DNA from 3 places in the Sphingomonas sp. MJ1 (PH-R8) genome. Region 1 is predicted to be linked to each of the others. Evidence: predicted binding sites of a transcription regulator. Region 1 holds the regulator's gene; each other region holds the start of a gene.
What was found. The regulator LexA, encoded in region 1, represses DNA repair genes until DNA is damaged. The targets are predictions, from matches to a motif close to GTTCCNCNCTTGTTCT.
Positions count from the first base shown of each region.

Region 1 (5,733 bases):
AGGCGGAAAGCGCGCCGACGACGCCGCACAGGATCGCCATCGGGTGGGCATCGCGACGGAAGCCGCGATAGAAGTTCGCCAGCTGCTCATGCACCATGGTGTGGCGCGTGATGGTGTTGGTGAACTTGTCGAGCTCGCCCTGGTTCGGCAGCTCGCCGTTCAGCAGCAGGTAGCTGACTTCCATGAAGCTCGACTTTTCGGCGAGCTGGTCGATCGGGTAGCCGCGGTGCAGCAGCACGCCCTGGTCACCATCGATGTAGGTCAGGCCCGACTCGCAGCTCGCGGTCGAGGTGAAGCCGGGATCGTAGGTGAAGGCGCCGGTCTGCGCATAGAGCTTGCGGATGTCGATGACGTCCGGTCCGACCGTGCCCGAGAGCACCGGATAGTCACCGTCCTTGCCCGCTACCTGCAACTTGGCGGTCTCGCTCATCGGGTGTCGTCCTTTCGTTCAGTGGTTGGCCGGAACGGCCATCTGGTCGGCGATGCGGCCGAGGCTTTCCTCGCGGCCGAGCAGTTCGAGAACGTCGAAGATGCCCGGCGAGGTGCGGCGACCGGTCAGTGCGGCGCGAAGCGGTTGCGCAACGGCACCCAGCTTCACTCCGGCTGCGTCCGCCACGCTGCGTACCGCATGTTCTGTCGTCTCCGTATCCCACCGCTCGACCGCGTCAAGCGCCGTGTGCAGCTGCGAAAGCAGCGCGGGCGCATCGCCGGCCAACAGGGGCGCCGCCGACTCCTCGATCGGCAGCGGGCGAGTGGCGAACAGGAAGGCGGTGTTGTCTGCGAGTTCGTTGAGATCGGCCGCGCGCGGCTTCAGCGCCGGCATGGCGCGGCGCAGCAGATCGAGCCCCGCTGCGTCCGGAGCCTGCGGCAGGCGCGCCGCGACGAGATCGGCGAGTCGGGCGTCGTCCGCCTCGCGAATATAGTGGCCGTTGACGTGCGCGAGCTTCTTGAGATCGAAGCGCGCGGGCGAGCGGCCGACGCCGGCGAGATCGAACACCTCCACCGCGCGATCGCGGCTGATGATCTCCTCGTCGCCATGGCCCCAGCCCAAGCGCAGCAGATAGTTGTTGAGCGCTTCGGGCAGGATGCCGAGTTCATCGCGATACGCGTCGACACCCAGCGCGCCGTGGCGCTTGGAAAGCTTGGCGCCGTCCGCCCCGTGGATCAGCGGGACGTGCGCATAGACCGGGTCCGGCCAGCCACCCTCGACGGCGTCCATCGCGCGGATCAGCGCCAGCTGCCGGAACGCGTTGTTGAGATGGTCGTCGCCGCGGATCACATGGGTGACGCCCATGTCATGGTCGTCGACCACCACCGCCAGCATGTAGGTGGGGGTGCCGTCGGAGCGCAGCAGCACGAAGTCGTCGAGCTCGGCATTGGCGACGGTGACGTCGCCCTGCACCCGGTCCGGGATCGTGACCGCGCCGTCCTTCGGCGCCTTCAGCCGCACCACATAGGGCGCGCCTTCCGGTGCGGTGGCGGGATCGCAGTCGCGCCAGCGGCCGTCGTAGCGGATCGGCTTGCCCTCGGCCCGCTGCTGCTCGCGCAGCGCCGTCAGTTCCTCGGCGGTGGCATAGCATTTGTACGCATGGCCGGCGGCGAGCAGCTGGTGCGCGACTTCGGCATGGCGATCGGCGCGGGAGAACTGGAACACGGCGTCGCCGTCCCAGTCGAGGCCCAGCCAGCGCATGCCGTCCAGGATCGCCTCGATCGCCGGCTCGGTCGAACGGGCGCGGTCGGTATCCTCGATGCGGAGCAGGAACTTGCCGCCATGGTGGCGGGCATAGAGCCAGTTGAACAATGCGGTGCGCGCGCCGCCGATGTGCAGGAACCCCGTGGGGGAGGGGGCGAAGCGCGTGACGACTGCGCCTTCAGGCGAGGTTCCGGTATCCATACTTGCGCGCAACTGCGCCTGCTCCCAAGCTCGAACAATCATGGCCACATCAGCCGCGCCCGCCCCTAGCACGGCCCCTCCGAGGCTTCAAATCAACCGGCGGGTGTATTTTTTGCATGTGGTCGAGCGGTGGCTTGAAGCCGAGCGGGACCAGTTGCCGCTGTGGATCCCCGTGGCACTCGGCACGGGCATCGCCGCCTGGTTCGTGCTGCCCAACGTTTCCTCCTGGATGGCGTTCCTCCTCTGTGCGCTCGGCGTCGGTGCGTCAGGCATGGTCTTTCCCACCGCCGGGCGGCTCGGCCGGATCGTGGCGGGTGCCGGGCTGCTTGCGGCGCTCGGCTGCGCGCTGGTGTGGTGGCGTGCCGAGCGCGTCGCGGCGCCGGTGCTGGCGCGGCCCGGCGTCTTCGCCCTCACCGCGCGCGTGGAGCGGGTGGAGCCCCTGCCTGCGCGCGAGCTGGTGCGGCTCCGGCTCGCGCCGGTCGACATGCCCACGCTGCCGCCGATCGTGCGAGTCAACGTGCCGCAGGAAGCACTTCCGGTCGGCGCAGGACCCGGTGCCGTCCTGCGGTTGCGCGCGCGACTCGTGCCCCCGCCGCCGCCTGCCGTACCCGGCGCCTATGACTTCACCCGCGTGGCGTGGTTCGACCGCGTCGGTGCGACGGGCCGCGGCTTCGCGCCAATCGAGGTGGTGACGCCGGCGGTCACCCCCGGCGCCGGGCTGCGCAACCGCCTGGCCGCCCACATCCAGCAGCAGGTGCCCGGCAGCGAGGGCGGAGTCGCGGCCGCGCTGGTGACCGGAGACCGCGGGGCGATTGGCGAGGATGCGGACGAGGCGATGCGCCGCGCGGGCCTGGCCCACCTCCTGTCGATCAGCGGCCTCCACGTCACGGCTGTGGTGGGCGCGACCATGCTGTTGCTGCTCCGCCTGCTGGCGCTGGTGCCGGCGCTCGCCCTGCGGGTGCGCCTGCCGCTGGTGGCGGCGTCCGGCGCCGCACTGGCAGCGATCGGCTATACCTGGCTGTCCGGGGCCGAGGTGCCGACCATCCGCTCCTGCGTCGCCGCGCTGCTGGTGCTGGCGGCGCTGGCGATGGGCCGGGAGGCGATCACCCTGCGGCTGGTCGCGACCGGGGCTTTCCTGGTGCTGTTGCTGCTTCCGGAGTCGCTTGCCGGTCCCAGCTTCCAGCTGAGCTTTGCCGCCGTCACCGCGATCGTCGCGCTCCACGAACACCCGCGAGTCCGCCGCTGGTTCCAGGCGCGCGACGAGGGGCTGCCGCGCCGGCTACTGCGCGGGCTCGGCTCGCTGCTGCTGACCGGCATCGCGGTGGAGGCGGTGCTGATGCCGATCGGCCTGTTCCACTTCCACAAGGCCGGGCTTTACGGGGCGCTTGCCAACATCGTCGCGATCCCGCTCACCACCTTTGTCGTCATGCCGGCGGAGGCGCTGGCACTGCTGCTCGATCTCCTCGGCCTGGGAGCGCCGGTCTGGTGGGTGGTAGAGCGCGCCCTGTCGCTGCTGCTCTGGATCGCGCAGACGGTCGCAGCCGCGCCAGGCTCCGTCGCGGCGCTGCCGTCGATGCCGGGCGGAGCGTTCGGGCTGATGGTCGCAGGCGGGCTGTGGCTGGCGCTATGGCGCACGCGCGCGCGGCTGCTGGGGCTGGCGCCGTTCGTGGCCGGGGCGCTGTGGGCGCTCGCGACGCCCGCGCCGGACCTGCTCGTCACCAGCGACGGCCGGCACCTCGCCATCCGCACGCCCCAGGGAGGCATGGCGATCCTCCGCGACCGGGCAGGCGACTACGTGCGGGACACCTTGGGGGAGGGGGGCGGTGTAGAGGGCGAACTGCCCCCGCTCGCCGAGCAGCCTAACGCCCGCTGCACCGCCGACGTCTGCGTCGTCGATGTTGCCGCTCGCGACCGCATCTGGCGCGTCGTCGCCACCCGTAGCGGCTACTTGCTTCCGGTGGGCGACCTGATCGCCGCATGCCGCGACGCCGACATCGTCGTGAGCGAACGCCGTCTCCCGCGCGGCTGCACGCCCCGGTGGCTGCGGCTAGACCGACCGGTGCTCGCGCAAACGGGCGGCATCGCCATCCGCTTCGATCCGCCCGAGGCGCGCCGGGCCCGCGCGCCCGGGGATCAGCACCCGTGGATCACCCCGCCGACGACGGCGCCCGTGGCGGATCGCTGGCCGCGGCGCAGAAGGAGCGGCCGGGACCACCCGTCTCCCTGACGCCGCACCGCGCCAGCTATCCACCTCCGCCTCGTCATTCTGACAAAGGCCGGGGTTGCTAGCCTCTCCCACGGCACCCGCCACGCATGCTCCTGCGGAGGCAGAAGCCCAGGTTGGGGTGCTGCACGTCGTTGTCCTGCTTGGACCCGGACCGCCGCCTACGCAGGGACTCGGCGTATCCGTACCTCTGCTCCGATGGCGAGGGTCCCGCCTCCGCGGGGCAGGATGATGTGCGCCGGGCGACCTGCTTCGCGGAGCCAACTCCCACGAGCCGCACGCTATGGCTCTTTGCAGAGCCATCACCCCTTCGCCCGAACGCGCAATGAAGACGGACCCGAGCCGGCCGCGACGCGTCAATGGCCGCAACCCGGTCACAGGGGAATTCGAGCGTCCGCCTCAGTAGCGGCGCAGCAGCCCGGCAAGCTTCCCCTGCACCCGCACCTGATCCGGGCGATAGCGCTGCGGATCATAGCTGCGGTTCGCCGGGTCGAGGCGGATCATCGCGCCTTCGCGACGAAAGTACTTCAGCGTCGCCTCGTTCTCGTCGATCAGCGCAACCACGATCTCGCCATCCCGCGCCGCATCGGTGCGGCGGACCAAGGCATAGTCGCCGTCGAGGATGCCCGCCTCGACCATCGAGTCCCCCGCGACCTCCAGCGCATAATGCTCGCCCGAGCCGAGCAGCGCGGCCGGCACCGGCAGCATCTGCTGGCCTTCCATCGCCTCGATCGGGACGCCGGCGGCGATGCGGCCGTGCAGCGGGATCTCGATAACGTCGTTGGCGGGAGCGGGCGGGGCGACTGGCGCGCTCCGGGCGGGCGCCGACTTGGCCGGCGCCTTCTTGGCCGTTTCCGGCCGGTCCGGCATCCGCAGCACTTCCAGCGCGCGGGCGCGGTTCGGCAGGCGGCGGATGAACTGGCGTTCCTCCAGCGCGCTGATCAGGCGATGCACGCCCGACTTCGACTTGAGGTCGAGCGCTTCCTTCATCTCCTCGAACGAGGGGGATACGCCGGTTTCCTTCAACCGGTCGTCGATGAAGCAGATCAGCTCGTGCTGCTTGCGCGTGAGCATGCGGTCCTCCGTCGGAACAGATATGGAACCTTTAGGAAACGGAGCCGCCCCCTGTCAACCGATATCCAGGATTTCCACCGAGTCGCCCGCGTTTGCCGCGGCCGCATGGGGAGGACGCACGATCAGGCAGTCTGCCCGGGCGAGCGTGCGCAGCATGGAACTGTCCTGCGTAGGGGCGGGGAAGGCAACCCCGTCGCGCAGCTGAGCGCGCAGGTGATCGGCCCTCCGGTCGTTCGCGGCCAGCGGCGCGCCGAGCGGCACCACGCGCCGCCGCGACAGCGGATCGGCCGCGCCCGCGAGCGTGCGCACCAGCGGCAGCAGGAACAGCGTTGCCGTCACGAATGCGGAGACCGGGTTGCCCGGCAACCCCAGCACGACGGCGTTGCGGAGCCTGCCCGCCATCATCGGCTTGCCCGGCCGCATCGCGATGCGCCAGAAGTCGATCCGCGCGCCGGCCGCCTCCAGCGCCGGCCGCACCAGATCGTGGTCGCCGACGGAGGCGCCCCCCGTCGTCACCAGCACATCGGCATCCACCCCGGCG
Region 1 is NZ_JBBEFX010000004.1:76,766-82,498, reverse strand. It holds gene VPH46_RS04935 (citrate synthase) at 1-430, opposite strand, end outside; gene gltX (glutamate--tRNA ligase) at 449-1,894, opposite strand; gene VPH46_RS04925 (ComEC/Rec2 family competence protein) at 1,935-4,121, shown strand; gene lexA (transcriptional repressor LexA) at 4,518-5,192, opposite strand; gene VPH46_RS04915 (molybdopterin molybdotransferase MoeA) at 5,247-5,733, opposite strand, start outside.

Region 2 (5,733 bases), on a different contig from region 1:
AGGCTGGGATCACCCTCGGACGCGGCTATTTCATCAACGCTTGCGAAGTTCGAGCCGGACCAAGTCCATGCACGCTGGACCGCGGCGCTTGAGCGGCGCGCTACCGACCCGGCGGGAGCGATTACACTGGCGCGAACCTTAGTCGAGGATGTTTGCCGATGGTTGCTGGATGAAGCCGGTGCACCAGCCACCGATCAGGAGGACCTTCCGCAACTCTACCGCAAGCTGTCAAAAACACTTAAACTCGCACCTGACGATCATAGCGAGCAGGTGTTCAAACAAATTCTGGGCAACTGCCAGTCAATCGTGGAGTCGCTAGGCGCGCTCAGAAATAAGCTCGGTGACGCTCATAGCGGCGGACCGCGGCGGGCGAGGCCAGCTGCTCGCCACGCCGAGTTGGCCGTGAACCTAGCAGGATCAATGGCGACCTTCCTCGTGTCCACCTGGGAAGCTCGCAAAGTGACCGTCGCGAAAGCAGCTAATTAGTGCCGCCTTCTGCGAGAGAGCAGACTGTGCTGGCGCCGCAACGCGTAAGATCCCAGCAAGACCGACTTACGGACGGCATCGTTTACCAAACGACGAAGCCTGCTCAACGGCCAATCGGCCGGAGCAGGCTTCTAAAATAGCGTGTGGGATTCGAACCCACGGAACCCTTTCGGGTTCGGCCGGACCTAAACCGGCTGCCATCAACCACTCGGCCAACGCTCCATACCACCACGTCACCGCGGGCATGGCGGACAGAAAAAATAGCGTGATCCCGAGCAAGGCGCAAGCACTTGTAAGGTGCAGGCAGGCGCACTCCGCATAGAGATGAGTTGCCGCTTGTCCGCCCGCTACCAACGCCGGTCGCCGCTGCAATACCTCCCGGCCCGTATAGCAGAACGGAGCCCGCACCACCTGCGGCCTTAGAGCTTGGCACAGGCCTCCGCGTCCGTCGCACTCGCCCATTCCGTAAAGGTCGCGAACGGATCGTCCACCGCATCGGCGCGCGCCAGGATCACCCGGTCGCCGTCGATCGCATAGGCGACGCAGTCACCTTCCTTCAGCCCCAGCGCGATCCGCACTGCACGCGGGATGGTCGTCCGCCCTCTGCTGGTCACCCGCGACTGGATCATCCCGCAACCCACGCCTCCGCCGCACGGCAGCAAGCCCCACCCTCGCAACCGCCGCCCCCGCTTCCTATCTCCCGCATCTGGCATCCTGCACAGAACGGAAGTAGAACGCCCTCCATGAGTCTGACCCACATCTCCGTCCGCGGCGCGCGGGAACACAACCTCAAGGGCGTCGACATCGACATCCCGCGCGATACGCTGACGGTGATCACCGGCCTGTCGGGATCGGGCAAGTCCTCCCTCGCCTTCGACACCATCTATGCAGAGGGGCAGCGCCGCTACGTGGAGTCGCTCTCCGCCTATGCGCGCCAGTTCCTGGAGATGATGCAGAAGCCCGATGTCGAGCATATCGAGGGGCTCTCCCCCGCGATCTCGATCGAGCAGAAGACGACCAGCCGCAATCCCCGCTCCACGGTCGCCACCGTGACGGAGATCTACGATTACATGCGCCTGTTGTGGGCGCGGATCGGCATCCCCTATTCGCCCGCGACCGGCCTGCCGATTTCGGCGCAGACCGTCAGCCAGATGGTCGATCGCGTGCTGGCGCTGCCCGACGGCACCCGCCTGCTGCTGCTCGCCCCCGTCGTGCGCGGCCGCAAGGGCGAGTATCGCAAGGAGCTCGCCGAGTGGCAGAAGGCCGGCTTCCAGCGCGTCCGCATCAACGGCGAAGTCCATCTGATCGAGGACGCGCCCGCGCTCGACAAGAAGTACAAGCACGACATCGAGGTGGTGGTCGACCGGCTCGTTACCGGCGGCGACATCGCCACGCGTCTGGCCGACAGCTTCGAGACTGCGCTCAAGCTCGCCGACGGCCTCGCCTATGTCGACCTGGTCGACGCGGTCGTGCCGGGGCGCGAGGATGAGGCCCAGGCGGGCGGCAACATGAAGAAGGCCGGCATTCCGGCCAACCGCATCGTCTTTTCCGAACGCTTCGCCTGCCCCGTCTCCGGCTTCACCATTGCCGAGATCGAGCCGCGGCTGTTCTCGTTCAACGCCCCCCAGGGTGCCTGCCCGGCCTGCGACGGCCTGGGCGAGAAGCTCGAGTTCGACGCCGACCTCGTCGTCCCCAACCACGATCTCACGATCAAGAAGGGCGCGATCGTCCCCTGGGCCAAGTCCAACCCGCCCTCGCCCTATTACATGCAGGTGCTGGGCAGCCTCGCGCGCGAGTTCGGCTTCAGCCTCGACACCGCGTGGAAGGACCTGCCGGGCGAGGTACAGCTGGTCATCCTCCACGGCACCGCGGGCAAGCCCGTCACCCTCACCTTCGTCGACGGCAAGAAGTCGTACGACGTGAAGAAGCCGTTCGAGGGCGTGATCGGCAACCTTAACCGCCGCATGCTCCAGACCGAGAGCGCCTGGATGCGCGAGGAGCTGTCCAAGTACCAGGCCAGCCACCCGTGCGAGACCTGCGGCGGCGCCCGCCTGAAGCCCGAAGCACTCGCGGTGAAGGTCGCCGGCGAGGACATCGCCCACGCCACCCATCTCTCGGTGGTGGACGCGCTCGCCTGGTTCCAGGCGCTCCCCGCCCAGCTCAACGACCAGCACCGCGCCATCTCGGCCGCGATCCTGAAAGAGATCGACGAGCGCCTCGGCTTCCTCAACAACGTCGGGCTCGACTATCTCAACCTTAACCGCACCTCCGGCACGCTGTCGGGCGGCGAGAGCCAGCGCATCCGCCTGGCCTCGCAGATCGGCTCGGGCCTCTCGGGCGTGCTCTACGTCCTCGACGAGCCCTCGATCGGCCTGCACCAGCGCGACAACGACATGCTGCTCGCCACCCTCCGGCGCCTCCGCGACCTCGGCAACACCGTGCTGGTGGTCGAGCATGACGAAGACGCGATCCGCACCGCCGACTATGTGATCGACATGGGGCCCGGCGCCGGCGTCCACGGCGGCGCGGTCGTCGCCGCCGGCACCCTGCCGGAAGTGCTCGCCACCGAAGGCTCCGTCACCGCCGACTACTTGAACGGCACCCGCGAAGTCCCGCTGCCGGCCGCCCGCCGCAAGGGCACGGGCAAGAAGCTCACCGTCCACAACGCCACCGCCAACAACCTGACCGGCGTCACCGCCTCGATCCCGCTCGGCACCTTCACCTGCATCACCGGCGTCTCGGGCTCGGGCAAGTCGAGCTTCACCATCGACACGCTCTTCGCCGCCGCCGCCCGCCAGCTGAACGGCGCGCGCGTGCTCGCGGGCAAGCACGACAAGATCACCGGCCTCCAGCACCTCGACAAGGTCATCGACATCGACCAGTCGCCGATCGGCCGCACGCCCCGTTCGAACCCGGCCACCTACACCGGCGCCTTCACCCAGATCCGCGACTGGTTCGCCGGCCTCCCCGAAGCGCAGGCGCGCGGCTACAAGCCCGGCCGCTTCAGCTTCAACGTCAAGGGCGGCCGGTGCGAGGCGTGCCAGGGCGACGGCGTGCTCAAGATCGAGATGCACTTCCTCCCCGACGTCTATGTCGAGTGCGACGTCTGCCACGGCGCCCGCTACAACCGCGAGACGCTGGAGGTGAAGTTCAAGGGCAAGTCCATCGCCGACGTGCTCGACATGACGGTCGAGGACGCGCACGAGTTCTTCAAGGCGGTGCCCCCGATCCGCGACAAGATGGCGATGCTCGCCGAAGTCGGCCTCGGCTACGTCAAGGTCGGCCAGCAGGCGACGACCCTCTCGGGCGGCGAGGCGCAGCGCGTCAAGCTCGCCAAGGAGCTCGCCCGCCGTGCCACCGGCAACACCCTCTACATCCTCGACGAGCCCACCACCGGCCTCCATTTCGAGGACGTGCGCAAGCTCCTGGAAGTGCTCCACGCGCTGGTCGAGCAGGGCAACACCGTGGTGGTGATCGAGCACAACCTGGACGTCATCAAGACCGCCGACTGGATCCTCGACCTGGGTCCGGAGGGCGGGGTCAAGGGCGGCGAGATCGTCGCCGAAGGCACGCCCGAGCAGGTCGCGAAGGAACCGCGCAGCTACACGGGCAAGTATCTCGCGCCGTTGCTGAAGCCGAGGAAGGTGGCGCAGGCGGCGGAGTAGCGCCACGCGGCGGCTTCGAACAGGAGACGGAATGACCAGCGCCTACCGCCCCGAATTTGAAGCCGCACTCCGCCTTCTCGCGCGCGTCAGCGAAGTGATGCGTGCGCAGGGCTTCGAAGCGCCGGTGCTGGTCGGCGGCGGGGCCGTCGAGATCTATTCGAACAGCGCCGTCACCACCGGTGACTTCGATCTCGTCACCGCTCGGCAGGAGGCGTTCGAGGCAGCGCTGGTGGAGGCCGGCTTCGTTCGTCCCTCCGGCCCCGGCATCGCGACCCGCGGCTGGATCCATCCTGAGCTGCGGCTGGGCTTCGAGGTCGTCTCGTCCACCCTGCTCGGGGGCTTGGCCGATCGTGAACGGCTGCTGCTGGTCGACATCGCACCCGACGGCACGGTTGCCGTGCTCTCGGTGGAGGACATGATCGCCGACCGCATGGGCCAGTACGCCAGCGGCAGCGCGCCGGACATGCTGGAACAGTCCCGCAAGCTCCTGTCCCTTCACAGCGACGCCGACCGCGCCTACCTTGATCGCCGCATCCGCGAGGAGACCGCCGGTGACTATGGGATCGAAGACCTCTAGGCGCATCACCCTCGACGCGCTCGCCGCCGATATCGAGCGCCGCCGCGCCGAAAGCGGCGTGACCGACCTGCCCCGCAACAGCGGCGAGCGGCGGACGGAAAGCAAGCGCGCGCTGCTGAAGGCGATCGCGGCGACTGGCGGAAAGTGGTGAGTAGCGGCAGCGGACCCTTCTAGGCGCGGGGCGGCGTCAAGGGCGGCGAGATCGTCGCTGAGGGCCCGCTCGAGCAGGTGGCCAAGGAACGGCGCAGTTACACGGGCAAGCATTTCGCGCCGTTGCTGAAGCCCAGGAAGGTGGCGCAGGCGGCGAGTGAGCTAGATTGCGCCGAAGCGTTTTAAAAGCTTGAGCTGGCGCTCCAGCTTCTCCGTGTCCAAGCTAGAGTCCAAGCTAATGTTGACGTTGAAAATAGCGCGCGGCGACCTTGAGCCGACCGCAGCAACCTCATCCCCGGCCGCAGCTTCATCAGACTCAATCAAGTCAGGTTCTTCGAGGGAGGCATCTGAGTCCAATTTGACCTCCTCCGCTTTCGCTTGATCTCCGCTGTTCAAGTCGCTCGGGGCCGCCGTCAGGTGCGCCACCTTGTCTCCCGATTCGGAGGCAAGACCAGCCGTCAGCAAGGCTGACACGTACGTGTCTATGCATCGAGCAGTTTCGTCCGGATGGACCTGAAGGTCTGCAGCTCGCTGCCGAAGCCGGGAATACGCAACCTCGTCTCCGTGGAACGTTTCATACAGCTTCTTGAATATATCGGGAGACAGGGCCGCTTCCACATAGAGCTTCGCCAGCTCCTCTTCTGGAGCGTGAGTTATGGCCTTCGCCAATCTAGTAGCGGCGTATGCTCTTGAGTCCCCCTCAAGAAGTCCGTACTGCTTTAGCGCGGATATCTTGACTTCTCCCGTTGAGCCCTTCGACTCCACCACGCTAGCGAACACGATATCCCGCGGAACGGGGGTGAGATGTGTTTTGGAAACAAGCTTGCGAGCCCAAACCAGAGCGTGTTCTAGTTT
Region 2 is NZ_JBBEFX010000008.1:139,847-145,579, reverse strand. It holds gene VPH46_RS09215 (abortive infection family protein) at 1-486, shown strand, start outside; tRNA gene VPH46_RS09210 (tRNA-Leu) at 622-708, opposite strand; gene VPH46_RS09205 (AbrB/MazE/SpoVT family DNA-binding domain-containing protein) at 906-1,127, opposite strand; gene uvrA (excinuclease ABC subunit UvrA) at 1,230-4,151, shown strand; gene VPH46_RS09195 (hypothetical protein) at 4,183-4,728, shown strand; gene VPH46_RS09190 (hypothetical protein) at 4,703-4,879, shown strand; gene VPH46_RS09185 (hypothetical protein) at 5,041-5,658, opposite strand.
Region 2: a site for LexA is predicted at 1,207-1,222, ahead of uvrA (excinuclease ABC subunit UvrA). Genes of this name have one in related genera too.

Region 3 (5,733 bases), on a different contig from region 1:
ACCAATCCGGCCTTCACGCCCAGGTCGAGGATTTCGCCGATCTTGGAGATACCCTCACCGTACATGATGTCGAACTCGACCTGCTTGAACGGCGGGGCGACCTTGTTCTTGACGACCTTCACCCGCGTCGAGTTGCCGATGATGTCCTCGCGATCCTTGATCTGTCCGGTGCGGCGGATATCGAGGCGGACCGAAGCGTAGAACTTGAGCGCGTTACCGCCCGTCGTCGTCTCCGGATTGCCGTACATCACGCCGATCTTCATGCGCAGCTGGTTGATGAAGATCACCATGCAGCGCGAGCGGCTGATCGAGCCGGTGAGCTTGCGCAAGGACTGCGACATCAGGCGGGCCTGAAGGCCGACGTGGCTGTCGCCCATCTCGCCCTCGATCTCCGCCCGCGGCACCAGCGCCGCGACCGAGTCCACCACCAGCACGTCGATGGCGTTCGAACGCACCAGCGTGTCGGTGATTTCCAGCGCCTGCTCGCCGGTGTCGGGCTGGGAGACGATCAGTTCGTCGATGTTGACGCCCAGCTTCTTGGCATAAACGGGATCGAGCGCGTGCTCGGCGTCCACGAACGCGGCGGTGCCGCCGTTCTTCTGCGCCTCTGCGATCACGTGGAGCGCGAGCGTGGTCTTGCCCGAGCTTTCCGGGCCATAGACCTCGATCACACGGCCGCGCGGCAGGCCGCCGACGCCAAGCGCGATGTCGAGGCCGAGCGAACCGGTCGAGATCGCCTCGACCTGCATGGCTTCCTTCTGGCCCAGCTTCATCGCCGAACCCTTGCCGAACGCGCGGTCGATCTGCGCGAGCGCTGCGTCGAGCGCCTTCTGCCGCTCGCCCGCAGCCTTGTCGTTGGTCGCTGCCATCTTGCTGTCGATCACCTTGAGGTTTGCCGCCATTCGTGGCCTCCATCGCTAGAGCAACCGCGCGAGCCGTTCAACGCGTTGTTCGCCATGTATTCCATTTGTTCCGTGAGAACAAGAGGCGAACCACATGAGACGGACGCACCGCGTCACGCCCGTGGATGGAGCGCTCCGGACGTACAACAACTGGAAAAACAGAACGGCGCTTAGCCGAGCTCGGTAAGCGCCTTCTCCACGCCGTCCATGGTGAACGGCTTGGGCAACACCGGGCGGTCGCGGTGCGTGGGCTCCACCGCGTCGCCGGACCCACCGGTGGCAAGCACGAACGGGATGCCGGCAGCGGCGAGCGCGTCCGCGATCGGCCAGCTCTTCTCACCGCCGCGCAGATTGACGTCGAGGATCGCGGCATCGATGCCGCCCTCCTCGATCCGGGACAGCGCATCGCTGACGCAATCGGCGGTGCCGGCGACGGACTTGCCGAGGATGTCGAGGAAATCCTCGAGCATCATCGCGATCAGGGGCTCGTCCTCGACGATGAGGATACGCTGGGGAGCTGTCATGCCCGCGCGTCTAAGCAGATGGCGGCACGAACGCCAAGCCTCATTTCGTTGCCAGAACGTCACGAGCAGCTTCGCCAAGCTGCTGAACGGAGAAGGGTTTCGGCAGAAAGGCGACGTTGCCGAGATCGATCGAGCGGCGAAGCTGCTCCTCGGCATAGCCCGACATGAAGAGGATCGGCAGATCCGGATAGATGCGCCGCACGTGCCGGGCCATGGTCGGCCCGTCCATCGCCGGCATCACCACGTCGGATACGAGCAGGTCGATCTGCGGATGGTCGGCGAGGAGCTCCAGCGCGGCTTCGCCATTCTCCGCCGTCAGCACCTTGTAGCCCTGGCGCGTCAGCGCGCGTTCGGCGACGGAGCGCACCATGTCCTCGTCCTCCACCAGCAGGATCGTGCCGGTGCCCCAGATGTCGCTGGGCCGCTCCCGCCGCGGCAGCACGGGCGCGGGCGGAGCAGCGATCGCCGGCGCCGAATGGACGGGAAGATAGATGGTGAAGGAGGTCCCCTGCCCCACCTGCGAGTCGGCGAAGATATAGCCGCCCGACTGCTTGATGATGCCGTAGACGGTCGAGAGGCCGAGCCCGGTACCCTTGCCCACTTCCTTGGTGGTGAAGAAAGGCTCGAAGATCTTGGGCAGCACGTCCGGCGCGATGCCGGTGCCGGTATCGGTGATGCGCACCGCGGTATAGTCGCCGACGGGCAGCACTTCATTCTCCATCGCCCGCACCTCGGCCGCGCCGATCGCCAGCGTCTCGATCACGAGGCGGCCGCGGCCGTTGGGGTTCTTGGCGACCATGGCGTCGCGCGCGTTGACCGCCAGGTTCACCACCACCTGCTCGAGCTGACCCGGGTCCGCGCGCACGGGACCGAGGTTGCGACCGTGCCGCACCACCAGCTCGACCGCCTCTCCCAGCAGGCGCTTCAACAGGTTCGACACTTCGGAGATCACGTCGGGAAGCTGCAGCACCTGCGGCCGGAGCGTCTGCTGGCGCGAGAAGGCGAGCAGTTGGCGGGTCAGGCTTGCCGCGCGATTGGAGTTGGCGCGGATCTGCTGGATGTCGTCATAGTCGCTGTCGCCGGGGGTATGGCGCATCAGCATCAGGTCACAATGACCGATAATAGCGGTCAATATGTTATTGAAATCATGGGCGACGCCGCCGGCCAGCTGGCCCACCGCCTGCATCTTGGTGGCCTGGGCGACCTGGCGCTTCAGGCGCGATTCCTCGCCGGTATCCTTGAGGGTCAACAGCACCGCAGCGTCGCCGAGCCCCCGCCCGCCCCCGATGGTGAGCGCGATCGGCTCGTCGGGGTGGCTGATCAGCCGCACCGCCATGTCCGAGGCGTGCTGCGCCCCTCCCGCGAAACGACGAATTGCATCGGCAAGCGCGCCCTTGTCCTCCCGCACGACGAGATCGCCCGGGTAGAGCGGCGGTGCGTTGGTATTGACGCCGGTTGCGCGTGCAAAGGCGTGGTTCATGTGCAGGAAGCGCCCGTCGCGGTCGACCAGCGCCATGCCGACCGGAAGCAGCGACACCAGCGCGCGCACGTGCCCCGCAGCGCCGCCGGAGATCGGCGCCACCGCCTCCGTCGCCTCCTCGTCGAGCAGCACGACCAGCATCGGTGCCCCTTCATCGGGAAGGAACGGCACCTGGAGCAGCCGCAACGGGTTGCCGCCTGCGCCCTCGCGTTCGAAACGGATGCGCCCCTCGCCGTCCGTCGTGAGGAAACGCGCGAAGTCGCGGCCGGCGATCGAGCCTTCCTCATGCCCCAGGGCCCGGGCGCGCAGCACGCGATTGGCGGAACGGATACGGCCGTCGGAGCCGAGCAGTGCGGCCATGATGCCCGCCCCGCCCAGCCGATCGCCATGTGGGCCCGACAGCCACTGCTCCGCCTCCACCGAAGCGGTGGCGCGGCCGCCACCGAAGAAGCGCCACACCAGCGTCCCGTCGCCGACGCGCTCGATCGCCGCTTCCAGTACATTGCCGTCCGCACGGATCCAGGCGGAGGCGCGGCCGTCGCGCCACGCGGCGCGGCCGGCGGCTGCAAGCTGGGCTGCCCCCTCCTCCTCCAGCGGAAGCCCCGGCGGGGTCGGATAGCCGCCGAACCGCTCGGCGAAGCGGCCGTTCGCGCAAACCAGCTGCCCTGCGCGATCGGTGACGGCAAGCGCTTCCTCGCTCGCTTCGGCAAGGGCGTGCGCGAGCGCCCAGTCGGCGGGCGGCGCCTCGACCGCAGGCACGCTCGAAAACCGGTACCAGGCGAACAGCGCCGCCGGCACGATCAGCGCCGCCGCGAGGAAGCCGGCCGCAAGCACGGGCTCCCCGACCATCTTGAGGACGAGAAGCGCCGCGACGAGGCCGATGCCGAGCGCAACGAAGAACGGGAGACGGTCGACCTTGGCCGGACCATCGGTGGCGGTGGAAACGCGTGCCATCGCGGCGTGTTGGGCGCCCTGCCGGGCACCGTCAAGCGGGCTGACCGCAGGCCGGCGCGCACCACGGTTGACGTGGCGCGCGCCGGGGCGGGATCACCAGATGCGGACGCGCGCGTCCGGTGCCAGGTACAGCTTGCTGCCGGGTGCCGGCTTGAAGCCTTCATACCAGGGATCGAGGTTGCGCACGACCCCGGCGCGCTGCTGCGACGGCGAGTGCGGGTCGGTCAGCAGCCGCTGGCGAAGGTTCGCCTCACGGTAGCTGCGCCGCCACACCTGCGCCCAGCCAAGGTAGAAGCGCTGCTCACCGGTGTAGCCGTCCACGACGCCGGCCGGCTTGCCGCCCAGCGCGTGCTGATAGGCGTCCCACGCGACGGTGAGGCCGGCGAGGTCGGCGATGTTCTCGCCGAGGGTCAGCGCGCCCTTCACGTGCAGGCCCGGCAGCGGCTCATAGGCGTCATACTGGCGGACGAGCGCTGCAGTGCGTTGTTCGAACCGCGTCACGTCCTCCGGCGTCCACCAATCGGTGAGGCTGCCGTTCGCGTCATACTTGCGGCCCTGGTCATCGAAGTGATGGCTGGTCTCGTGGCCGATGACAGCGCCGATGCCGCCATAGTTCACCGCCGGATCGGCATTGGGATCGAAGAACGGCGGCTGCAGGATCGCGGCCGGGAACACGATCTCGTTCATGACAGGGTTCGCATAGGCGTTCACCGTCATCGGGGTCATGTACCATTCCCACTTCTGGATCGGGCGACCCAGCTTGGAGAAGTTGTCGGCATGCGCCCAGTTGGCGGCGCGGATCGCATTGCCGAGCGCATCACCGGCGCGGATCTGGAGGTTGGAATAATCCTTCCACTTGTCCGGATAGCCGATCTTGGGCGTGAAGGCCGCGAGCTTGGCGCGCGCCTTCTGCTTCGTCTCGGGCGCCATCCACTCGAGCTGGTCGATCCGGCGGCCCATCGCCTCGGTGACGTTGCGGACCAGCGCATCGGCCGCGGCCTTGGTCTCCGGCGGGAAATACTTGGCGACGTAGACCTGGCTGACCTCGTCCCCGAGCGCGTCGCTGGTGAAGTCGACCGCGCGTTCCCAGCGCTGCTGCTGCTCCGGCGTGCCCGAAAGCGTGGTGCCGTAGAAGGCGAAGCTCTCCTGGTCGAACGCCTTCGGCAGGACGCCGGCATATTGGTCCAGCGAGCGTACCAGCATCTGGTCCTTGAGGACCGACACCGGAGCTGCAGCAATCGCCTTCGCGATGCCTGCCACCGCGCTCGGCTGCGCCACGATCACCGTGTCAACATTCGCTCCCATGCCCTTGAAATAGGTCGGGAAGTCGAATCCGGGGGCCTGCTTCTGAAGCTGCGCCAGCGTCAGCTTGTTGTAGGTCTTGTCGGCGTTGCGGCTTTCGACCCGGGTCCAGTGCGCCTTGGCGATGCTGGTCTCATAGGCCAGGATCGCAGCAGCGCGCGCCTGCGCATTGGGCTCGCCCGCCAGGGTGAACATCTTGGCGATGTGCGCGACATAGGCGTTGCGCGTCTCGACCATCTTGGCGTCGGTGGAGAGGTAATAGTCGCGGTCCGGCAGGCCGAGGCCCGACTGGCTGAGGTTCAGCGCATAAACGTCCGGGTGCTTGTCGTCCGGGCCTACATAGCCGCCGAACGGACCCTCGATGCCGTTGACCGAAGCCTCGGCCGCGAGCGCTGCATAGCCGGCCTTGCCGGACAGTGCCTTGATCTTGCCGAGCCAGGGCTGGATCGGGGCGAGGCCCTTGGCGTCGATCGACGCCTGATCGAGGTAGGTCGCATAGGCGACGCCGATCTTGGAGTTCGCGTCGGTGCGCACGCCGTCCAGGATCTCGCGGGTGCGGCTGCGCGACAGG
Region 3 is NZ_JBBEFX010000019.1:43,209-48,941, forward strand. It holds gene recA (recombinase RecA) at 1-902, opposite strand, end outside; gene VPH46_RS14035 (response regulator) at 1,073-1,426, opposite strand; gene VPH46_RS14040 (response regulator) at 1,467-3,860, opposite strand; gene VPH46_RS14045 (M13 family metallopeptidase) at 3,954-5,733, opposite strand, start outside.
Region 3: a site for LexA is predicted at 978-993, ahead of recA (recombinase RecA). Genes of this name have one in related genera too.